One region of the Micromonospora sp. NPDC053740 genome, then DNA from elsewhere that is predicted to be linked to it. Evidence: riboswitches for the same ligand, from Rfam matches in the RefSeq annotation. Region 1 holds a riboswitch; each other region holds the start of a gene.
What was found. A riboswitch is a leader RNA that binds a small molecule or an ion and turns the genes downstream of it on or off. The one in region 1 is predicted to bind cobalamin.
Positions count from the first base shown of each region.

Region 2: it holds a riboswitch for cobalamin, as region 1 does, so the genes downstream of both, cobN (cobaltochelatase subunit CobN) here and AB0K35_RS24135 (ribonucleoside-diphosphate reductase subunit alpha) in region 1, are expected to answer to the same signal.
Region 3: it holds a riboswitch for cobalamin, as region 1 does, so the genes downstream of both, bluB (5,6-dimethylbenzimidazole synthase) here and AB0K35_RS24135 (ribonucleoside-diphosphate reductase subunit alpha) in region 1, are expected to answer to the same signal.

Region 1 covers NZ_JBFASO010000009.1:313,917-321,821, forward strand. The annotation lists gene AB0K35_RS24130 (enolase C-terminal domain-like protein) at 1-1,286, opposite strand, end outside; cobalamin riboswitch at 1,718-1,935, shown strand; gene AB0K35_RS24135 (ribonucleoside-diphosphate reductase subunit alpha) at 2,128-4,446, shown strand; gene AB0K35_RS24140 (ribonucleotide-diphosphate reductase subunit beta) at 4,503-5,498, shown strand; gene AB0K35_RS24145 (MerR family transcriptional regulator) at 5,495-6,409, opposite strand; gene eno (phosphopyruvate hydratase) at 6,528-7,793, shown strand; gene AB0K35_RS24155 (arsenate reductase ArsC) at 7,775-7,905, opposite strand, start outside.
Region 2 covers NZ_JBFASO010000010.1:88,818-96,722, reverse strand. The annotation lists gene cobN (cobaltochelatase subunit CobN) at 1-1,639, opposite strand, end outside; cobalamin riboswitch at 1,919-2,048, opposite strand; gene AB0K35_RS24915 (hypothetical protein) at 2,480-2,815, opposite strand; gene AB0K35_RS24910 (RNA polymerase sigma factor) at 3,071-3,526, shown strand; gene AB0K35_RS24905 (DUF4367 domain-containing protein) at 3,519-4,250, shown strand; gene AB0K35_RS24900 (maleylpyruvate isomerase family mycothiol-dependent enzyme) at 4,247-5,023, opposite strand; partial or broken gene AB0K35_RS24895 (4a-hydroxytetrahydrobiopterin dehydratase) at 5,139-5,246, opposite strand; gene AB0K35_RS24890 (hypothetical protein) at 5,401-5,886, shown strand; gene AB0K35_RS24885 (DUF5937 family protein) at 5,978-7,048, shown strand; gene AB0K35_RS24880 (metallophosphoesterase) at 7,110-7,905, shown strand, end outside.
Region 3 covers NZ_JBFASO010000001.1:969,326-977,230, forward strand. The annotation lists gene metH (methionine synthase) at 1-2,264, opposite strand, end outside; cobalamin riboswitch at 2,529-2,729, shown strand; gene bluB (5,6-dimethylbenzimidazole synthase) at 2,758-3,387, shown strand; gene AB0K35_RS04270 (PspC domain-containing protein) at 3,696-4,223, opposite strand; gene AB0K35_RS04275 (PadR family transcriptional regulator) at 4,227-4,550, opposite strand; gene AB0K35_RS04280 (class I SAM-dependent methyltransferase family protein) at 4,710-5,348, shown strand; gene AB0K35_RS04285 (serine hydrolase domain-containing protein) at 5,531-6,904, shown strand; gene AB0K35_RS04290 (hypothetical protein) at 7,023-7,676, shown strand; partial or broken gene AB0K35_RS04295 (IS5/IS1182 family transposase) at 7,821-7,905, shown strand, end outside.

The sequences.
Region 1 (7,905 bases):
AGCGCTACCGACTCCTGACGCATCCGGGTGGAGTAGCCGGGCTGGCTGGGCAGAACGTATCCGCTGCCCGTGCCGGTGTCCCGGATGATGCAGGGATCGGTGAAGTGCTCGTGCAGGTGGTCGACGAACTCGGTGACCCGGTTGGTGAGGTCCCCCGAGATCGCGACGTAGTCGAGCACCGACACGTGCTGGACCATCTCGCACAGCCCGACACCGCCGGCGTGCGGGCACACCGGGACGTCGAACTTCGCGGCGAGCAGCAGCACGGCGACGATCTCGTTGATGCTGGCCAAGCGGCCGGTGTCCAGTTGGCAGAAGTCGATGGCCTCGGCCTGGAACAGCTGCTTGAACATCACCCGGTTGTGGCAGTGCTCGCCGGTGGCGACGCCGATCGGAGCGACGGCGCGGCGGACGGCCGCGTGGCCCAGGATGTCGTCGGGGCTGGTCGGCTCCTCGATCCACAGTGGTTTGAACTGGGCGAGGGCGGTGACCCAGTCGATGGCCTGACCGACGTCCCACACCTGGTTGGCGTCGATCATCAGGTTGCGATCCGGCCCGAGGATCTCCCGCGCGATCGCGCATCGCCTGATGTCGTCGTCGAGGTTGGCGCCCACCTTGAGCTTGACGTAGCCGTAGCCGGTGTCCACCGCCTCCTGGCACAGCCGGCGCAGCTTGTCGTCGCCGTAGCCGAGCCAACCCGCCGAGGTGGTGTAGGCGGGGTAGCCGGTCCGGTCGAGCTCGGCGAGGCGGGCCGCCTTCGTGCCCTCCTTGGCCCGCAGGATGGCCAGTGCCTCGTCCCGGGTCAGCGCGTCGGACAGGTAGCGCAGGTCCGCGATGTCGACGAGTTGCTCGGGGGACATGTCGACGAGCAGCCGCCACAGCGGCTTGTCGGCGACCCGGGCGACCAGGTCCCACGACGCGTTCAACACGGCCGCCAGGGACAGGTGGACGACACCCTTCTCCGGCCCGAGCCAACGCAGTTGCGAGTCGGAGGTGAGGAGGCGGTAGACGGCGCCCATGTCCGCTGCCATCGTCGCCACGTCCAGGCCCACCAGAAGCTGTGCCTGGTGGACTGCCGCCGCCGCGACGATGTCGTTGCCTCGACCGATGGTGAAGGTCAGGCCGTGCCCCGCGAGTGGCGCGCCCACGCCGTCGACGCCGTCGGTGTGCAGGACGACGTAGGCCGCCGAGTAGTCGCCGTCCTTGTTCATGGCGTCTGACCCGTCAGCGGTCAGGGAGGTGGGGAAGCGGACGTCTTCGACGGTGACGGCAGTGATCTGCGGCATGCGTTCCTCGCCCGGCTAGGCTAAAGATCAGATGATCACAGGGAGTATACGGAGCGCCGCTCCAGCCCGTCAACGATGTCGATCACCGTGGGCCCGCAGACGTATGATGTTTGCCTCGCCGGGTCGATCCGCCTCACCGTCCATCGTGCCCGTTGACGGGCGAAGGTGGCAGGGTGGCGAGCCCGTGGAGATCGGGCGTTCAGCCCACCTCAAGGCATAGGCAGTGGCATATGGGTGCGGTCTGCGGCACCGTGGCCTCGATACGCCACATCCCTGTCGAGTGTCGACACCAGCGCGCAGGGCCCCGTCTCCGGTGCCTGGCGTCGGTCGACGGGGTGTTGTCGGCCGGGGTGGTGACGGTGGTCACCGAGTCGGCCACCGACACGCCCGAGACCGACATGTGGGGTGTGACAACGGCTGCGTCCCTATATATGGTGTCGAGCGCAGCTGGTTCGGCCGCTCATCCGGGGCGGTCGAGGCAACAGGGAACCCGGTGGAAATCCGGGACTGTCCCGCAGCGGTGAGTGGGAACGACCGCCGTCATCAGCACTGGGCCATCAATCGGCCTGGGAAGCGACGGCCAGTAGGAGACCGGCGAGCCCGGTCGTGCCCGCGAGTCCGAAGACCTGCCAGCGCGCCGCGTACCCGCATCCGGGTGGCGCGGCGGTCCGAGGCCGCGTGGGACGGCTGACGCCACCTGACCCACGCCGGGCTGGCGTGGCGTCCGTCGGTGTCTGTCTCCTTGCGTCCGGGCCACCAGGTCTCGAACTCCGAGGAGCGAGTGGTGACAGTCACCGAGGTAGTCCCGGCCAGCGGCGACGCGACAGCGCGGCGGACGCCGATGCAGGTCCGCAAGCGCGACGGCGGCACCGAACCCGTGGACGTGAACAAGATCGTCCGGGCGATCGAGCGGTGGGCCGACGACCTGACCGACGTCGACCCGATGCGGGTGGCCACCCGCACCATCAGCGGGCTCTACGACGGCGCGACCACTGCCGAACTTGACCGGCTGTCCATCCAGACCGCCGCCGAGATGATCGGTGAGGAGCCGCAGTACTCGCGCCTCGCCGCGCGATTGCTGGCCGGCTACGTCGACAAGGAGGTGCGTCGACAGGGCATCACCTCGTTCAGCGCGGCGATCCGGGTCGGCCACGCCGAGGGCCTGATCGGTGACGACACCGCCGCGTTCGTCGCCGCACACGCCGCGACGCTCGACCACGCCATCGACCCGGACGGCGACCGCCGGTTCGAGTACTTCGGCCTGCGCACCGTGTACGACCGCTACCTGCTGCGCCACCCCATCAGCCGACTGGTGCTGGAGACCCCGCAGTACTGGCTGCTGCGGGTGGCCTGCGGCCTGTCCCGGACGGCGGACGAGGCTGTCGACTTCTACCGGCTGATGTCCAGCCTGGCCTACCTGCCCAGCTCACCGACCCTGTTCAACTCCGGCACCCGGCACACCCAGATGTCCTCCTGCTACCTGGTCGACTCCCCGCTCGACGAGCTGGACTCGATCTACCAGCGGTACGCCCAGGTCGCCAACCTGTCCAAGTTCGCCGGTGGCATCGGCATCGCGTACTCCCGGGTGCGCTCCCGGGGAGCGCTGATCCGGGGCACGAACGGGCAGTCCAACGGCATCGTGCCGTGGCTGCGCACGCTGGACGCGAGCGTCGCCGCTGTGAACCAGGGTGGCCGACGCAAGGGCGCGGCCTGCGTCTATCTGGAGCCGTGGCACCCGGACATCGAGGAGTTCCTGCAACTGCGGGACAACACCGGCGAGGACGCCCGACGCACCCACAACCTCAACCTGGCCAACTGGATCCCGGACGAGTTCATGCGGCGGGTCGAGGCCGACGAGCCGTGGTCGCTGTTCGACCCGCACGAGGTGCCCGAGCTGCCCGACCTGTGGGGCGAGCGGTTCGACGCCGCGTACCGCCAGGCCGAGGCGCAGGGTCTCTACGTGCGGCAGGTCCCGGCACGGGAGCTGTACGGGAAGATGATGCGGACCCTCGCCCAGACCGGCAACGGCTGGATGACCTTCAAGGACGCCGCCAACCGGCTCTGCAACCAGACCGCCGAGCCGGGCAACGTGGTGCACCTGTCGAACCTCTGCACCGAGATCGTCGAGGTGTCCAGTGACACCGAGACCGCCGTGTGCAACCTCGGCTCGGTGAACCTAGCCGCCCACCTCACCGCCGGCGGCATCGACTGGGAGCGGCTGCGCGCCACGGTACGGACCGCGGTGACCTTCCTCGACCGGGTCATCGACATCAACTACTACCCGACCGCGCAGGCGGCGGCGAGCAACCCCCGCTGGCGGCCGGTCGGACTCGGGCTGATGGGCCTACAAGACGTCTTCTTCGCGCTGCGGCTGCCGTTCGACTCGCCGGCCGCCCGGGAGCTGTCCACCCTGATCAGCGAGGAGCTGTACCTGACCGCGCTGGAGACCTCGGCCGACCTGGCGCGCGACTTCGGCGCGCATCCGGCGTACCCGCAGACCCGGGCCGCGCGGGGCCAGCTCCAGCCCGACCTGTGGGGTGTCGAGGGTACGCAGACCGCGCGGTGGGACGCGCTGCGCGAGCGGGTCGAGGCGTACGGGCTGCGCAACTCGCTGCTGGTGGCGGTCGCGCCGACGGCCACCATCGCCTCGATCGCCGGGTGTTACGAGTGCATCGAGCCGCAGGTGTCCAACCTGTTCAAGCGCGAGACCTTGTCGGGGGAGTTCCTCCAGGTCAACACCGCTCTGGTACGCGAGCTGAAGGCCCGCGGTCTGTGGACCGAGCGGATCCGTTCGGCGATCAAGCGGGCGGAGGGGTCCGTGCAGGAGATCGCCGAGCTGCCGGCCGCCGTACGGGAGCTGTTCCGCACCGCGTGGGAGCTGCCGCAGCGGGCGCTCATCGACCTGGCCGCCGCCCGCGCCCCGTTCATCGACCAGTCCCAGTCGCTGAACCTGTTCCTGGCCGCGCCGACCATCGGCAAGCTCTCCTCGATGTACCTGTACGCCTGGAAGGCCGGGCTGAAGACCACCTACTACCTGCGCTCGCGTCCCGCGACGCGGATCCAGCAGGCCACCGTCAGCGCTGTCGCGCCAGTCGTCGTCGACGCGGAGGCGCTGGCCTGCTCGCTGGAGAACCCCGAGTCGTGCGAGGCCTGCCAGTGACCCCCGCCGAAGCCGCCACCACCGACGCCAGCATCACCGACACGAGGACCACGCACATGCTGCTCGACCCCGGGATGGACCTGACTCTCCGCCCGATGCGCTACCCGCACTTCTTCGACAGGTTCCGCGACGCGATCCGCAACACCTGGACGGTCGAGGAGGTCGACCTGCACGCCGACCTCGCCGACCTGGACAAGCTGTCGCCGGCCGAACGGCACCTGGTCAGCCGCCTGGTGGCGTTCTTCGCCACCGGTGACACGATCGTCGCCAACAACCTGGTGCTCAACCTCTACCAGCACGTCAACAGCCCGGAGGGTCGCCTCTACCTGTCCCGCCAGCTGTTCGAGGAGGCCGTGCACGTCCAGTTCTATCTCAACCTGCTCGACACGTACGTGCCCGACGAGACCGAGCGCTTCGAGGCCTTCGCGGCCATCGAGAACATCCCCTCGATCCGTCGCAAGGCCGAGTTCTGCTTCCGGTGGATCAACTCCCTCAACGACCTGCGCGAGCTGCGCTCCCGCGAGGACCGGCGCACGTTCCTGCTCAACCTGATCTGCTTCGCCGCCTGCATTGAGGGGTTGTTCTTCTACGGCGCGTTCGCGTACGTCTACTTCCTGCGTTCCCGCGGCCTGCTGCACGGCCTCGCCTCGGGCACCAACTGGGTGTTCCGCGACGAGTCCATGCACATGGCGTTCGCGTTCGACGTCGTCGACACCGTTCGCGTCGAGGAGCCGGACCTGTTCGACGACGACCTCGCCGACCAGGTTCGCCGGATGCTCACCGAGGCGGTCGAGTGTGAGGTGCAGTTCGCCGAGGACCTGTTGGGCCATGGTGTGCCCGGTCTGACGTTGGCCGACATGCGGGAGTACCTCCAGCACGTCGCCGACCGCCGACTCGCCCAGCTCGGCATCGCGGCGCACTACGGGTCGAGCAACCCGTTCGGCTTCATGGAGTTGCAGGACGTGCAGGAGCTGTCCAACTTCTTCGAGCGGCGGGTGTCGGCGTACCAGGTCGGGGTGACCGGCACCGTCGCCTTCGACGACGACTTCTAGGCGGCAACCGATCCGGGGGCCTGGCGTCGCTTCGTGAGCCACCGCATCACGTGCAGGGGGTGCGACGCCGGGTCCGGGATCGGGTGGAAGACGTGTTCGACAGCGCCGTCGGCGACGATCAGGGTCAGCCGCTCGTAGAGCGTCATGTCGCCGGCGGCGCGGGTCGGCAGCCGCAGGGCGTCGGCCAGGGTCAGCCTCGGGTCGGGGATCAGCGGGTAGGGCAGTCGCAGCCGGTGGGCGAGTTCCCGCTGGTAACCGGTCGACTGCGCGGACAGGCCGTAGACCCGTGCGGCACCGGCCGCGCGGAGTTCCGCGTGGTGGTCGCGGAACCAGGCGGCCTGCTCGGTGCTGCCGCGCGCGCCGTGGATCTCCAGCAGCCCGTTGGGCAGGTCGACGCCCGGTCGTCCGGTCAGTGGGTAGACGAAGATGACGCTGCGACCGGCGCCGAGCGCGCCGAGATCGACCGGGCGGCCGTCGGTGCCGTAGAAGGCCAGCGGTGGCAACCGGACGCCGACCAGCGCGGTGGGGTCGGCGCCCTCGGCGGGACTGCCGGGTACGACCTGGGTCGCGGCGGCGTCCAGGCGGGCGTCCAGCGCGTCCCGCTGGGCGGTCAACTTGCCGATCCGTTCCTGCAGGTTGCCGATGGTGCTGCGGTACGTGGCCACCGCCGCGGCGCACACGTCGGTGTCGTCGGCGCCACCGGCGATCGACTCGACGAACGGGCGGGTCTCCTCGACGGTGAGGCCGAGCGCCATCAGCTCGCGGATCTGGGCCACCAGCCGCACCGCGATCGGGTCGTACTCGCGGTAGCCGTTGCTCAGCCGCCGGGGCACGACCAGCCCGGCCGACTCGTAGTACCGCAGTGCCCGGACCGTGGTTCCGGTCCGTCGTGCCAACTCACCCACCCGCATCCCGCGACCCTAAACCCGCACCCCGGGGTACGGGTCAACGTGTCCATCGTCGCGGTGCCAGGGCCGCCGTTTCCTGCCAGTCTGGCTGCGAACAGGCAGCTTGAGCAGGGAGTGTGTGATGACGGCAATCAGTCGCGTGCGTGGTCGGCAGATCCTCGACAGCCGGGGCAACCCGACGGTGGAGGCCGACGTGGTCCTCGCCGACGGGTCGACCGGGCGGGCGGCAGTGCCGTCCGGCGCGTCGACGGGAGCGAACGAGGCGGTCGAGCTTCGCGACGGGGACCTGACGCGTTTTCACGGCAAGGGGGTCAGCACTGCCGTCGCCGCGGTCAACGGCGAGATCGCCGACGCGGTGCTCGGGCTCGACGCGGAGGACCAGGCCCTGATCGACGAGACGATGATCGCTCTCGACGGTTCGAAGGACAAGGGTCGACTGGGTGCCAACGCGATCCTGGCGGTGTCCCTGGCGACCGCGAAGGCGGCGGCGTTGGCCCACCGGCAGCCGCTCTACCGCTATGTCGGTGGTGTCGGCGCCCGCCTGCTGCCGGTGCCGATGATGAACATCATCAACGGCGGCGCGCACGCCGACAATCCGCTCGACTTCCAGGAGTTCATGATCGCCCCGGTCGGAGCGCAGACCTTCGCCGAGGCGGTCCGGATGGGTTCGGAGGTCTTCCACACCCTCAAGGCGTCCCTGGCCGCCGCCGGGCACAACACCAACGTCGGCGACGAGGGTGGCTTCGCGCCAAACGTCAAGGGCGCGGACGAGGCGCTGCGGTTCGTGTCGCGGGCCATCGAGGAGAGCGGCTACCAGCCCGGCGCCGACGTGCTGATCTGCCTCGACCCCGCGAGTTCGGAGTTCTTCCACGACGGCGTCTACGACTACGTCGGCGAGGGCCGTCAGCGGACCGTCGACGAGCACATCGACTACCTGCTCGACCTTGTCTCCCGGTACCCGATCAGCTCGATCGAGGACCCGATGGCCGAGGACGACATCGCCGGCTGGAAGCGGCTGACGGCGGCGGCGGGGGAGCGCGTGCAGCTGGTCGGCGACGACGTCTTCTGCACCGATGTCGACCGGCTGCGCGACGGGATCGACGGCGGTTACGCCAACGCGATCCTGGTCAAGGTCAACCAGATCGGCACGCTCACCGAGACCCTGGCGACGGTGGACGCCGCCCACAAGGCCGGGTACCGGGTGGTGATGTCGCACCGGTCCGGGGAGACCGAGGACACCACCATCGCCGACCTGGCCGTGGGCGTCGGCTGCGGGCAGATCAAGACCGGCTCGCTGTCGCGCTCCGACCGTACGGCCAAGTACAACCAGCTCATCCGCATCGAGGAGGAACTCGGCCACCGCGCTGTCTACGCCGGAGGTCGCTGACGGCTGTGCTCCGGTCGAGTGGTGGGGCTCAGTTTGGTGAGGAGCTTCTCCACCCGGTCCCGGATCTCGTCGCGGATCGGGCGGACGGCGTCGACGCCCTTGCCGGCCGGGT
Region 2 (7,905 bases), on a different contig from region 1:
ACGGGTACACCAGCGGCAGGTCACCGAGGACCGCGTCGGGGGCGCAGTCCGCGGCCAGGCCGAGGCCCTTGCCGGGCAGCCATTCCAGGGTGCCGTGCTTGCCCAGGTGCACCACGGCGTCCGCGCCGAAGCCGCCGTCCGCTACCGGCGCGGTCAACCAGCGGTACGCGGCCAGGTAGTGGTGGCTGGGCGGCAGGTCCGGGTCGTGGTAGATGGCGATCGGGTTCTCCCCGAAGCCCCGAGGCGGCTGGATCAACAGCACCACGTTGCCGAAGCGCAGCCCGGCGAGCACGATGTCGCCGCCCTCGGTGTACAGCTCGCCCGGCGGCTCACCCCAGTGCTCCCGCATCCGCTCGCGCAGCTCGGCCGGTACCTCGTCGAACCAACGCCGGTACGTCGTCCCCGGTATCCGGGCCTCGGCGGCGGCCAACTGCTCCGGGGTGAGCCACTCCACGTCGTGACCACCGGCGGCGATCAGGGCGTGGATCAGCGCGTCGCCGTCGTCGGGCGGCGGCGCGTCACCCAGGTCGTAGCCGGCCTCGGCCAGCGCGGCGAACAGCCGGACCGCCGAGGCCGGGGTGTCCAGCCCGACAGCGTTGCCGACCCGGGAGTGCTTGGTGGGGTACGAGCTGAGCACCACGGCGACCCGCTTGTCGGCGTGCGGCACGTACCGCAGCCGGGCGTGGCGCACCGCGATCCCGGCGACCCGGGCGGCCCGCTCGGGGTCGGCGGCGTATACCGAGAGCCCGTCGGCGTCGATCTGCTTGAACGAGAACGGCACTGTGACGATCCGACCGTCGAACTCGGGGATGGCGACCTGCATGGCGGCGTCCAGCGGGGACAGGCCGGCGTCGCTGTCGGCCCACTGCGCGCGGGTGCTGGTGAGGCAGAGCGCCTGGATGACCGGCACGTCCAGGGCCGCCAGGGCGCCGACGTCCCAGGCGTCCTCGTCGCCGCCACCGGAGGCATCCGCGGCGACCGCACCGCCGGCCGCGAGCACCGTGACCAGCAGCGCGTCACAGCGGGCGAAGAGCCCGAGTGGGCCGGCGCCCGCGGTCAGTCCGCGCAGCGAGCCGCAGAAGATCGGCAGCGGGTTGCCGCCGGCCTGGTGGACCGCGTCGGCGAGCACGTCGACGAAACCGGTGTTGCCGGCCAGGGCGTGTGCCCGGTAGAAGACGATCCCCACTGTGGGCCGGTCCGGGTCGGTGGGGTGGTCGCCGTGCACGCCGTACGCCGGGGTGGGCGCTGGTGCGGCGAACCCCTCGCCGGTGAGCAGCACCGTGTCGGAGAGGAACCGGGCCAACTGCCCGAGGTTGTCCGGACCGCCCTCCACCAGGTACGCCAGCGACTGGGTGACGACCCCGGACGGCACTGTGGAGATGGCCATCAGCTCCGCGTCGGGCAGCGCCTCACCGCCGAGCACGACCGTCGGCACGCCGGTGGCGAGCACCGCGGCGAGGCCGTCCGGCCACGCCTGCCGACCGCCGAGCAGCCGTACGACGACGAGGGCGACCCCGTCGAGCAGGGCGGGCACCTCGTCGGCGGCGACTCTGGCGGGGTTGGCCAGCCGGTAGTCGGCACCGCTGGCGCGGGCGGCCAGCAGGTCGGTGTCGGCGGTGGACAGCAGCAGGATGCGCACGGCAGGCTCCGGAAAGTGACGCCCTGGGCCCTCAGGGGGGCGACCGGGCGATGCGGGTGGGTTCGGCGTCAGCCGGTACGACGGCCCGGGCGAACGGCGCACCGACGCGTGCGTCGGGGCCGGTCAGCGGCGGGCGATCAGCTCAGCGGTGCCGGTGGCCGATGTCCCTGGAGCGCGCTGCCTGGAGCGCAATACGACGATGATCGTCGATGAATAAGACGCTATGCGTCATCGGGTCCTCCTCGGGTGTCCACGCCCTGGGGTACGTCCCGACGGCCGAAGTATCCTGGCTTCCGGATCGACGCTCTCCCCCGGCCTTCCAACCGCAGACGCACGGCCGTGACTCACGAGGGGGGATCGCTCCCCGGTGACAGTGGCGGGACCGCGTCGGAATCGCACCGACTTCCTTCACTGCCGTCAGGCCGCGAATGCTGCCACACCCTCGCGCCGCCGGTCAACGCCGGTCCCGCCCTACCAGACGGACGGAACCCATCGGGCTTCAGCGATTGGTGCGAGCGCGAATCGGCATGCCGCAATGCCCCCGCTCAATGCCCGACGTCCTTTGCTCTGCTTACCTATAGGCACCAGTGACGCTCCGTTCCTGGTGCGCATAGGTAAGCAGAGCAAAGGACGTCCGAACGAACTCTGGCCTGCGCCGATCATCCGGCAGCGCGGCGTCGGCCGACACCATCACCTGGGATCGGCGAACGCCCCACCAGTGTCCGCGATCAATCCCGGGGAGGGCATCAGGCCCTGTCACCTCACCCGAATTCCGGCGGGTGCAGGCCCGCGCCACCGCTTCGCGCGCACCCGCGCCGGCCCAGCCGCGCTGACCTGGCCTCAGCGGGCGTGGCGTTCCGGGTGGGCCCGGCTCCAGGTCCGCATCCGTTCCGGGTAGCCGGTGCGCGCCGCCTCGTACAGCGGCACCGCGTGCTTGCGGGCGATGGTCCCAGCCGCGCGGGGCGTTCCGGTACGACGGCGGATCCACTCGCCGTCGTGGGCGATCGCCATCACCGTGGTGTCCGTCGCGGTCGTCTCCGGTTCCAGGTAGAACTCCACCCCGCGCCGGGTGGCGACGAACGCCTCCAGCGCCGCGAGGTCGTCGCGGGTCGCCTCCCGATCCAGCTTCGTCGGGGTCACCTCGGCGCCCCGTGACCGGCGGTTGAACCAGCTCATGCCCGGCCCCTCTCCTCGACGTCCCTCCAGTGCAGCACCGGTTCCTGGCAATACGCTGCACGCCGGATGGGAGAGAGCTGACCTGCGTCGGGATATCCGGGTGGAACCCACGGCGGGTGGGCGGTGTCATGAGTGTGATCCGAAACGGAGGCTCCCCTGGACGACGAGGCGCTCGTCACCCGCGCTCGGGCGGGTGACCTGGAGGCGTACAACCTCCTGGTCGCCCGGCACACCGCGTCCGCGTACCGGACGGCGGTGCTGCTCGGCGCGGGCTCGGACTCCGAGGACGTCATCCAGGAGGCGTTTGTGAAGGCGTACCGGAAGCTGTCCCGTTACCGGGGTGACGCGTCCTTCCGGTCGTGGTTGCTCGCGATCGTCACGAACGAGACCCGCAACCTGCACCGCTCCCGTGGTCGGCGCGACGGGCTCGTGCTGCGGGCGGCGGCAGCGGACCCGACGTCCGAGGTCGCCGAGGACGACGCGGTCGGCGCGGTCCTCGCCGGTGAGCGCCGGGCGTCGCTCGTGCAGGCACTGCGACAACTGCCGGTACGGGACCGCGAGGTGATCGTCTGCCGCTTCTTCCTCGATCTCACCGAGGAGGAGACGGTGTCGGCTCTGGGCTGGCCCCGGGGCACTGTGAAGTCGCGCACGTCCCGGGCGCTGGCGAAGCTTCGCGGCCTGCTCGACCGTGAGGAGGTCCGGCATGGGTGACCTCGAACGGGAACTGCGCGACCTGTCCGCCTGGCTGGACACCCCCGATCCGCCCGACGTGAGCGCCCGCGTCCGCGTACGACTCGGCACGCCCGCGCCCGCGCCCGCGCCCCGGCGGCGACGGTGGCGGTCGCTCGCCGCGGTCGCGCTCGTCGCCCTGCTGGTGGCGCTGTTGCCGCCGACGCGGGCCGCGATCGCCGACGTCGTCACGGGGCTGCTGCGCTTCGCCGGGGTCAGCATCGCCACCTCACCCACCCCGACGCCTCCCGGCGGCACCGCCTCGCCGTTGCCCGGGCAGCGGGCCGTCGCCCTGGACGAGGCCCAACGGTCGGTGCGGTTTCCGATCCGCCTGCCGGCGATGCTGGGCACGCCCGAGCAGGTGCTGATAGCCGACCCGGACGCCACGGGGCGGTACCGGGTGGCGACGCTGCTCTACGACGGGGGCGCGCTACGCGTCGACGCGTTCGACGGTCGCCTCGACCTGGCCTTCCACAAGGAGGTCATCCCGCCGGGCGCGAACTGGGTCCAGGTCAACGGCGACTTCGCCGTCTGGGTCGACGGCCCGCACATCCTGTCCTACGTGGACCGGGCGGGCGGAATCCGCCGGGAGACCGCCCGGCTTGCCGGCTCGACCCTGATCTGGCAGGACAACGACGTCAGCTACCGGCTTGAGGGCACCCTCACCAAGGCCGAGGCGATCGAGATCGCGCGCTCATTGGGCTAGTACGCGTTCGGGTCCCAGTCTGCGAGCTGCTCCATCGGCTGGATGTCGCCGGTCGTCTCCAGGTCGTCGAGTGGGACTCGCTCGTAGAAGTAGAGGACCATGTCGCTCGCTGCGCCTCGCATCGCCATGTCGCCTGGCTGCGCGTCGGCGGCGAGGTCGTCGCAGCGGACGCCGTCGGCGTTGAGGGTCAGGCGCCAGGAGCGGCCCTCGGTCGTGTGCAGGTCGATGGTCGCCGGCTTGAACGGCCAGGCGACGGTCGTCGCCGCGACCGTCGTCAGGAACTCGTCGACTCCCTCGACCGCGACGTCCGTCGGCAGCGGCTGTGCGACCCCCTGAGTGAGCTGGGCGTCGTAGGTGTGGACGGCCAACTCCTGGATCTGGTGGCGGGCCACGGCTCCGCTGGTCTCCGGGGCCTGCGAGCGGCCCCACCAGGTCCAGCAGCCGCGGTCCGGGCCGGCCGCGCGCATCGCGTCGAGCATGAGCCCGGTCGACTCGGCGAGCCAGGCGTCCAGGGCTTCGCGGTCGCGGGGCGCAGTCGGGGCGCCCTTCGGGTCCGTCCTCGCCGGGGGCTCAGCGCCCGGGCCCGCCGCGACGATGGCGGCCTGGCGGCGGCGGCCGTCGCCGAGGTGCTGCGCGAGTTCGCGCAGCGTCCAGTCCGGACAGGTCGGGACCTGGACGTCAAGGTCGGGGGCGGACGCGATCGCGGCCCGGAACGCGGCCGAGCGGTCTTCGATCAGCCGCAGGACCTCGGGGAAATCCAAAATGTGCTGCACCTCGGTTGTGTAGCACTGCGCACCGGCCACCGGATAGCGAATTAGTCGGACAAACGCGTCGACAGTCGGCGCCGGCCCGAGGTGGCAGCGGTGTTTCCTGGCCGGTCAGGCCGGTCTACGAGTCGTCTCGGCCCTGCCAGGTCGTCACACAGGCCTCGTTGCCCTCGACGTCGGCGAGAACCCAGAAGGCGGGAGCGTGGGACGCGGATACGAGTCGTCCACCGGTCCACCTGGGCATCCTCACAGGCGCCCGTGATGACTTACGCACGCTCCCGGTCAGAGCACCAGGAACCCGGCGGGCCCGGGCGGTGTCGGATAGGTGCGACGAGTGCTCGACGCGTACCGGAAGGGGCGAGATGGTTTCCTGGGGCAGGTTGATGCTGGCATCCTCGGTGGTCCTGCTGGCGGGGTGTACGACCACGGCCGGCGGAGCGGCGCCGACGGCGGGTGCGGCCACCACGGCGAGCACCGCGACCGCCTGCGCGGCGCGGGTCGAGACGGGGTCGCTGCCGGACTGGGCGGACGCCGGGTTCAGCGGGGACGCGCGGGTTCCGCACGTCTTCGGCGCGAAGGGTGACATCGTGGCGGTGCTGTTCGCCCATCCGCTGCGGCAGGTCCGGACGGACGGGTCGAACAACAAGATCCTCTGGGTGGCTCGCGCCGCCACGACCTCGCCCGATTCGACCGCACCGGCAACCCTGGTGATCACCGCGAGGCTGGACGGCACCGACACACGGGTGATCCGGGAGGTCGCCGGCGGGCCAGGGCCGTCGATCATCGACCTGCCGGAGGCCGGTTGCTGGCGGCTCGACCTGCGCTGGTCCGGGCACACCGACACGATGGACCTGGTCTACGCCCCCTGAGCTACCCGTTATCCGCCACCACCTCGAACGATGCGGGAACGCGACGTCCTGGCCCGTCCCCACTACCACCGCCGCCGCCTAGGGTGTGGTCGTGCCGATCACCTTTCCACTTCCCGCCGATCGGGCCGCGGCGGTGACGTTCGCGGTGTCCCCGATTGTGGAGTTGGCCTGGGCGTGGCATGTGCTGGTCGGCACCGAGCATCACCCGGAGCGGGCGGAGTGGGCGGAGCGAGTGCTCGGGGAGTTGCCAGACGACCTGGCCGCAGAGTTGAGCGCCTGGTCGTTCGCGGTACGAGCGGTCCGCGCGACAGTGTTCGCGGATCCGACGCTGCCGCCCGCCCTCGACTGGGTCCAGGCGGTGACGGCACTCCGGAGGATGTCTGCCGCGCAGTTTGCCGCCGCGATGCTTCGGCCGCTGCTGCGGGTGGGCGGTCGGTCCGCCGACGTGGCCGACCAGCGCGTGGGTGCCGAATTGGTGGCGCTGTCGCGGGCGCGGGGAGCGGGGGCGACGCGGGCGGTGCGACTGCTCCTGGACAAGCCCGCCGCCGCGCAGGCCGCAGTGGTCGACATTCTGGAGGGCTGCTGGTCGGCCTTCTTCGCGGCTGAGTGGCACCGGATCGAGCCCGCGCTGGATGGTGAGGTGCGGGCGCGAGCACGCATGGGTGCGCGCGGCGGCCTCCGCGCCGCATTGTCTGGTCTGTCGCCCGCGGTGGCCATCGGTGAGGACGGCCGCGTCACCATCGACAAGGTGCAGAGCAAGTCGCTGGCGGTGTCCGAACGTGGGCTGGTGCTGGTCCCCACCGTCTTCGGCACTCCACACGTGTACGTCGCCGACGAGACGGGCCGCCCGGTGGTGGTGCATTACCCGTTCCCGCCGCCGGAGCGTGCTGCCGACCGGCGACTGACCCTGCGGCGGCTCGATGTGCTCGCTCATCCGGCGCGTCTGGAGGTGTGCCGCGCGATCGCGGTGGAGCCCAGGTCAGCGCGGGAGATCGCCCGGCTCTGGCGCCTCGACGAGACCACAGTGACCAAGCACCTGTCCGCTCTGCGCGTCGCTGGACTGGTTCGGGCGGAGCGGGCTGGGCACTTTGTCCGGTACTCGCTGGAGGCGTCCGCCATCCAGACGATTGGTGCCGACCTGCTCGACGTGCTCCGCCGCTGACTCCCTGCCGAAGACTTGCAGGCATTGGCGGCCGGCCAGCGGCACTCCCTACCGTGGCGGCATGGTGACGCTCGACGAGAGGACGTGGCGGTCGACCGCCGACCGCCACGTGCCGACGCCGCTGTACGTGGCGGCGGACATCCACGGTCACCGCTCCGAGTTCTGGGAGTCACTTCGCGAGGCCGGGCTCGTCGACCACACGGGGCACTGGTCCGGGGGTGGCGCGCTGCTGTGGCTGCTCGGCGACTACGTCGATCGCGGCCCGGACGGTATCGGCGTCATCAACGACATCCAGCGGCTCGCCGTCTCCGCGCGAGCGGCGGGCGGCCACGTCGGGGCGTTGTTGGGTAACCACGAGGCGCAGTTGCTCGCCGCGCACCGGTTCGGCACCATGCCCGTCGCCGGTTGGGACCAACCCGGCGGGTTCCGCGGTGGCTGGGCCCGGTTCGGCGGACGGGAGAAGGACCTGCACCAGCTGACGCCACAGCACGTCGAGTGGATGACGCGGCTGCCTGCGGTAGCGGTCGTCGACGGGTTCCTGCTCGTGCACTCCGACACCGCCCGGTACCTGGAGCTTGGATCCAGTGTGGCCGCCGTGAACGCGGCAGTCACCACGGCTCTCGGCTCCAGCGACCCGGCGGCGTGGCTGGACTTCTGTGGCCGGATGAGCGATCGGGGCGCCTTTCGTGCGGCGGTGCGGGCGCACCCCGACGATCCGGTGTCGCTGATGCTGCGCACGCTCGGAGGCAGCGTGCTCGTCCACGGCCACAGCACCCTCACCAAGCACTTCGGCGTGGCGCCGCAGGATGTCACAGTCGCGCTGCGGTACGCCGACGACAGAGTCATCGCCATCGACG
Region 3 (7,905 bases), on a different contig from region 1:
TCGCCCTTCACGGTCGCCAGCACGACCTTGCCCTGCCCGCGGCCCGGGTCGATCCGGCCCTCGAGGCGGGCCTGCTCCTTCTCGGCTTCCATGAACGGTTCGAGGTAGGCCACTGAGCGCTTCATCACCCGGGCGCTCTTGACGACCTGCGGCAGGAACATCTTGCCGGCGCCGAACAGGTCGCCGACGATCTTCATTCCGTTCATCAGCGGACCCTCGATGACATCGAGGGGTCGGGCGAGGCCCTGTCGGGCCTCCTCCGTGTCCTGTTCGATGAAGTCGACGATGCCGTGGACCAGCGCGTACGACAGCCGCTCGTGCACCGGCGCCTCGCGCCAGGACAGGTCGACCGCACGCTTCGTGCCGGAACCGGTAACGGTCGACGCGAAGGCGACCAGGCGGTCGGTGGCGTCCGGGCGCCGGTCGAAGATCACGTCCTCGACGAGTTCGACGAGGTCGGCGGGGATATCGGCGTACACGGCGAGCTGGCCGGCGTTGACGATGCCCATGTCCAACCCGGCGCGGACAGCGTGCAACAGGAACGCGGAATGCATGGCCTCGCGAACCACGTCGTTGCCGCGGAAGGAGAATGACAGGTTGGAGATGCCTCCGCTGGTGCGGGCACCCGGGCAGCGCGCCTTGATCAGCGGGAGGGCGTCGATGAAGGCCTTCGCGTATCCGTTGTGCTCGGCGATCCCGGTGGCGACCGCGAGGACGTTCGGGTCGAAGATGATGTCCTCCGGCGCGAACCCGACCTGCTCGACGAGCAGATCGTAGGCCCGGCCGCAGATGGACACCTTGCGTTCGGTGGTGTCGGCCTGGCCCTGTTCGTCGAAGGCCATCACCACCACGCCGGCGCCGTAGTCGTGAATTCGGCGGGCCTGAGCCAGGAATGCCTCAGTGCCCTCCTTGAGGCTGATCGAGTTGACCACGCCCTTGCCCTGCACGCACTTGAGGCCGGCCTCGAGGACCGACCACTTCGAACTATCGATCATCACTGGGATCCGGGCGACCTCAGGCTCGGTGGCGATGAGGTTGAGGAAGGTCGTCATGGCGCGCTCGCTGTCGAGCAGGTCCGCGTCCATGTTGACGTCGAGCAGGTTGGCGCCACCGCGGACCTGCTCCAGGGCCACGTCGACCGCGCCCTGATAGTTGTCCGACTCGACGAGCCGGCGGAACTTGGCCGAGCCGGTGACGTTGGTGCGCTCACCGATCATCACGAACCCGGTGTCGGGTCCGATCGCGAACGGTTCCAACCCACTGAACCGGGTGGTCTGCGGCAGGGCGGCGACCGTCCGTGGCGGTGTGCCGGCCACGGCGGCGACGATCCGGGCGATGTGCTCCGGTGAGGTGCCGCAGCAACCGCCGGCGATGTTGAGCAAGCCGGACGCGGCAAACTCGCCGAGCAGGCCGGCGGTCTCCTCCGGCGTCTGGTCGTAGCCGCCAAAAGCGTTCGGCAGACCGGCGTTGGGGTGACACGCCACGTAGGTGCCGGCGATCTTGGAAAGCTCCTCGACGTGCGGGCGCATCTCGGCCGCGCCCAGCGAGCAGTTCACGCCGACGACCAGCGGATCGGCCCGCTCTATCGAGCGCCAGAAAGCCTCCACGGTCTGCCCCGACAGGGTCCGGCCGCTCAGGTCGACGATGGTCACGGAGATCCACAGCGGCAGCTGCGGCGCGACCTCACGGGCCGCGGCGATTGCGGCTTTCGCGTTCAACGTGTCGAAGATCGTCTCGATCAGAAGCAGGTCGACACCGCCCTCGGCCAGGGCCGAGATCTGCTCCGCGTACGCCGCGCGCACTGCGTCGAAGTCGACGGCACGATACGCCGGGTCCTCCACCCGCGGCGACAGCGACAGCGTCACGTTCAGCGGCCCGACCGAGCCGGCCACGAACCGGCCACCGAACTCGTCCGCCGCCTGCCGGGCCAGCCGCGCGCCCTGAACGTTCATCTCACGAACCAGTGACTGGAGCCCGTAGTCGGCCTGGCCGATGCTCGTCGCCGTGAACGTATTGGTGGTGGTGATGTCGGCGCCGGCGGCCAGATACCGCCGGTGTACGTCCAGAATGACGTCCGGTCGGGTGAGGTTGAGCAGGTCGGGATCACCGCTGACGTCCTGCGGATGGTCGACAATCAGGTCGCCCCGATAGTCCGCGGCGGTGAGCTGCGCGCCCTGCAACATCGTTCCCCAGGCGCCGTCCAACACCAGAACGCGCTGGGACATCAGCTGCCGCAGCGACGATGCGGTGTCTTTCTGGCTCAATAACGCGCTCAAGCGGTCGCCTCCGAAGCTCGGAGGCGCCCTTGTCGAAGAGATGGGGGCCGAGCGTGGCGGGCTCCGCCCGTCGCAGCGCCTCTCGACCCGACAGGCAGATGCTACCCGACCCGTCCGCCTGGAGGTCCCCGTACGGCGTCGGCGTCTGGCCGCCACGGTCACGCGCCATGCCCGATCGTGACGAGCCCACGCCCATCACTGGCGATGCGGCGCCGGGGCCTCCCATGTTCGTCGGGACCGTTATCGTGTGCGGTGGCACAAACGTTGCGAGGTGCCCTGCGCGAGTGGGGAGAATCGGGAAGCCGGTGTGAGTCCGGCACGGGCCCGCCGCGGTGACCGGGGAGCTGCCACCCACGCGTACCAGACGCAGCCACTGACCCTGCGGGGTTGGGAAGGCGGGTGACCAGCGTAGATCCGGGAGTCCGAAGACCGGCCTCGCGTCATCGCCCCCTCAGGGGCACGAGCGCAGCGGGAGCCTGCCTTGGACACCGGCCTCTACGAGACCATCCACCGCCGCCGGGACGTACGTGCCCAGTTCACCGGGGCGCCGATCCCCGACGAGACGTTGAACCGGGTCCTCACGGCGGCGCACGCCGCGCCGAGCGTCGGCCTCTCCCAGCCCTGGGACTTCATCCTGGTCCGCGATCCCGAGCTGCGGCAGGAGTTCCACCGGCACGTGGAGCGGGAACGGGACACCTTCGCGGCCACTCTCGAGGGTGCGGCGGCGGAACGCTTCAACCGGATCAAGATCGATGGCGTACGGGAGTCGACGATGTCAGTCGTCGTCACGTACGACCCCGAGCGGGGCGGGCCGGCCGTGCTCGGCCGTCACGCGATCGCCGACGCCGGCCTCTACTCGGTCTGTCTGGCGATCCAGAACCTGTGGCTGGCCGCAACCGCCGAGCAACTCGGGGTCGGCTGGGTCTCGTTCTACCGGGAGCCGTTCCTACGCGACCTGCTCGGCATCCCGGCCACCGTCCGCCCGGTGGCGTGGCTCTGCCTCGGCCCGGTCACCCATCTGGAGCAGACGCCGGACCTGGAGCGGCACGGCTGGCGCCAGCGAAGCCCGGTGTCATCGGTGATCCACCACGATCGTTGGACGACGGAGTGACCGAGTGGTTGTGGCGGCGCTCCCGCGCCAGGCAACCGGCGTGCATGTTCGAGGCGGACCCACGCCACCAGTCAACCCGTGAGCCATAACCCGGGGCACGGCACCATCTCGCCACGCGGCACCGGCAGCGGTCGATCGGGGAGCACGCCCCCGATCGCCGCGCCTTGTCAGCGGCGGCAGAAGAGCTCAGTTGATCGCGCATGTTCGGAAGGTGGTGGGATCCGGCGGGGGCCTGGTCGGGCTGTGGCACGGTGGATTGCTGAGCGACAACAGCGCGCTTCGGACTCCCTCTTTTCCGTTCGCTCGGTTCAGGCGTATCGCGGTGCGTCACGTTGACGCTCATAGTCGGCGACCGTCGGGACGGCGGGCAGGACGAGCAGCAGGACCAGGTACGGCACTGCCAGTAGTCCACCGGTGAGCACGGTCAACAGCAGCACGACGGTTCGTACCCAGTCGACGCGGAACCCGCCGTACGCCGCGATCCCGAGGCAGAGGCCGCCAAACCATTTGCCTTCATCGATCCGGCGCCAGAACCGGCCACGCGACCTCCCCTCGGGTGAAGGCGGCGAGGGGCGTGCGGGGCTCACCGGCCCGAGCTCAGCCAGGATCACTGTCATCTGGGCACCGGTCACCGAAGCGTCGCCCAAGCCTGTGAAAGCGCTCAACCGGTCGCCGATCGCGCACTCGAGATCTCGGACGATCTCGTCAGCGTCTGGGTCGGAGCGCAGCGCGCTCCGCGCATCGTCGAGGTACCGCCGCAGGGCGTCGCGTGCTTCGCTGGTGGCCGGGAAGGCCGCGACATGCCCGGTGAGGCGAATGGATATCGGCTCAGTCATGGGTCATCGTCCAATCGAGTCAATGACGTGGGTCAGCTCGTTCCAGTACTCGCGGAACGCGGCAAGCTGGCCTCTGCCGGCATCCGTCAAGGAGAAGTACTTCCGGGGCGGTCCTGACGGCGACTCACGCCACTCGTGGTGCACAAGCCCGTCTCGCCGGAGTTTGCTCAGCAGCGGGTACAGCGTGCCTTCCTGCGCGGGGAAGCCTGCCTCCTGCAGCGCGGCGAGGATTTCCGCCGCGTACCGCTGCTGGGACTCGACCGCAGCCAGTACGAGTGGTTCGAGCAGGCCGCGCCGCAAGGCTACGAGCTTTGGATCGGTCTGCATGATGCTACCTTGCCAGAGCAAGGTACCTGTTGCAAGATGGAGCACCTGCGGGCTCCGGTCCGCGCTGTGCGGGTGAGTTCTGGCCGGGATCGGCAGGGGCTCTTCGGCAGGAGCCGACGCCGCCCTACCGCCTCCGCCGGTCGTGGCAGCATGGCTTCGGTGACTGCCGCTATCGACTGGCACGACTGGCACCTGCCCTACGACGACGACACATCGCCGTTGTCGCGGAGGCTTCGGCTCGTTCAGCAGCACATCAGCGAATGGCTTGACCACCGGCCGGACTCCTCGCTCCGGATCGTCAGCGTGTGCGCGGGACAAGGGCATGACCTCATCGGCGCCCTTGCGTCGCGGTCGGACGCCGACCGGGTATGCGCAGAGCTGATCGAGTACGACCCTCGCAACGTGGCCGCCGCCCGGATGGGCATCGCCGCCGCTGGTCTCAACGGGATCACCGCCACCCAAGCCGATGCTGGCGACTTCGCCGCGTACCGCAGGGCCGCCCCTGCCGATTTGGTCGTTCTCGCCGGGGTGCTGGGCAATATCAGCGACGGCGACGTGCGAGCAACGATCAACGCCTTGCCGCGGCTGTGCGCAGCCGACGCAACCGTGATCTGGACCAGGACGCGCCGCAGTCCCGACCTCACCCCGGCGATACGCGGCTGGTTCACCGACGCCGGCTTCGCCGAGGAGGCATTCCACGCACCACCTGACGTGCTGTTCTCTGTCGGCGCTCATCGGTTCCACGGACAACCTCAGCAGGCGCGACCCACCGGCAGAATCTTCACCTTCACCGCGTGAGTGGCCGATCGCGATGGCTATATGTCGCCGCGAGGTGATCACAGTGCCCTGCCCGGCGTGCCCGACCTGTTCCCACGGGCACGGCCTCACTGTCCGCCGTCACGGACGCCACGCTCATCAGCGGCAGATCCGGACGCGTCGGATCGGTACGGGCCGTGCGGGCCACCGGTAGGTTTGCCCGCATGTCACCGATCCCGACGCCGCTGCTACCCGAAACCCGGCGCGCGCTGGTTCACCGGCTGGCCACTGGTCAGGTAGCGGGCCGGGCGCCTTCGGTCGTCGCTGCCGTGGTGCGTGATGGCCGTCCTGTGTGGGTGGACGGGTGGGGAACTGTGGACGGCAGGGTGCCGGATGGCAACCTCCAATACCGGATCGGCTCGATCACCAAGACTTTCCTGGCGGTGCTGGTGCTGCGCCTGCGCGACGAGGGGCGACTCGCGCTCACCGATCCACTGGCCGAGCACCTGCCGGGCACGGCGGCGGGCCAGGCCACGGTCGGTGCGCTGCTGGCGCACACCGCTGGGCTGATCGCTGAGGCGCCCGGCCCGTGGTGGGAGCGAACCCCGGGCACGCTACGGCCCGACTTGGCCGACGTGCTGGGCAGCGATCCGCAGGTGCATCCCGCCGGACAGCGCCACCACTATTCCAACCCCGGCTATGCGCTGCTCGGCGCGCTGGTGCAGCGAGTTCGGGGGCAGGCCTGGGGCGAGGTGCTGCGGCGCGAGGTGCTGGAGCCGCTCGCGATGACCCGCACGACCCTGCTGCCCGTCGCGCCACACGCCACGGGCTGGGCGGTGCACCCCTGGGCCGATGTGCTTCTGGCGGAGCCGGCCGTGGACACCGGTCTGATGGCGCCTGCCGGGCAGCTGTGGTCGACCGCGACGGACCTGGCGAGGTTCTCTGCGTTCCTCATCGACGGCGACGACCGGGTGTTGCATCCGGACACCGTCGCGCAGATGCGCACCCCGGCGAGCCCGCCGGAGGCGACGGACTGGGACAGGAGCTATGGGCTTGGCATGCAGCTGCTGCGCCGCGACGGCCGGCTGTTGGCCGGGCACACCGGCTCGATGCCGGGCTTTGTCGCGACCGTGTGGGTCGACCCCGATGACGCTCTGGGCGCGGTCGTCATGGGTAACGTGACCGCCGGCCTGTCCGCCGGTGCTCTCGCCGCTGATCTGCTGCAGACGGTCGCCGAGCGGGAGCCGCGGATCCCTGCGCCGTGGCGACCGCTGCCCTCAGTTGATCCACAGCTACTGGATCTCGCCGGCCCGTGGTACTGGGGGCCGGCCCCCTATGTGCTGCGCCCGCAGGCTGATGGCTTCGTGGAGTTGGCCCCGCTGTCCGGCGGGCGCGGCACCCGGCTGCGCCCCACCGACGACGGCGGCTGGGAGGGGATCAACGGCTACTTCGCCGGCGAACGGCTGCGGGTGCAACACGACGCGACTGGCGCCGTCAGCCACCTCGATCTTGGCACTTTCATCTTCACCCGGCAGCCCTACGACCCCGCGGCGCCAGTGCCCGGCGGTACCGACCCGGCCGGTTGGCGGACCGGCTGACCTCACGAACGATCGGATCGCGGCTAGTTAGCGGACATCGCCCGGCCGATGCCCGGGAGCACCTTGGCTGACACCCTCGGACTCGCCGAAGAGCTCACCAACCTGGAGGGGCTGGTCAGTGAGCCATTTTCATCGTGACAGTGGAGGTCACGGTCGAAGATCGAAGACAGCAAAGGGCGTCTTCGACGACACGGTGGATCTCGGCGATCTCGTCGACGAGGCCAACAAGTGCCCGTGCAACGGACCGAACAAGGACGGCGACTACGAGTGTGACGCGAAGGCCGACAAGCCGGTCGGCCGGACGTCGAAGGACAGTGGCGCACAGATCACGAGTTGTTACATGGTTGGTTCAGGACAGGTGGGGCGGCGTGCGAACGAGGTACCCGATTCCCTGCAAGGACTGACGACCTTAAGGTTGGCCGGCCGGGGTGTGCAATGCCCTGGCCGGCCATTTCGTGAAGGGGGCGCGGCGGTGGGGCTCGATGTGTATATCGAGAACCAGGTGCACGAGCAACGCTATGCCGGCGTGGAAGCAGGCTCCTCGCTGCAACGCCTGGTGGCGGCGAGCGACCGGGAGCGGCACCACCTGGTGTCGAGGATCGATTCCTACGGCGACACCATGATCAACCTGATCCAGCTGCCGCAGCTGACCGCGGAGCTGGACGAGATCGCGAGCCGCAACCCCGAGCTCCGGGTCGACGTGCAGGCGCTGGGGGCGCTCATCGAGGAGGCGACCCGGGCGCGCGGATATCTCTGGATCTCCGGTGACTGAGGCCGGCTCCGGCCGGGACAGATAGGTTGGTCGCAGAACGTGCAGGTACGGTCGGTCTGACGGCCTGATGTGGACATGGGGCGAGGCTCCCGGTAGGAAAGCAGTCGAGCAAGATCCGATGCCCCAACCGGGAGCCTCGCTGCGCTGTCTCACCCTGCCGCGATTCCGCTGTCCACCCGAACCCTGAACCACCTCGCCGGCCTCAGAAGAGGTTGCCGACCCGGACGGC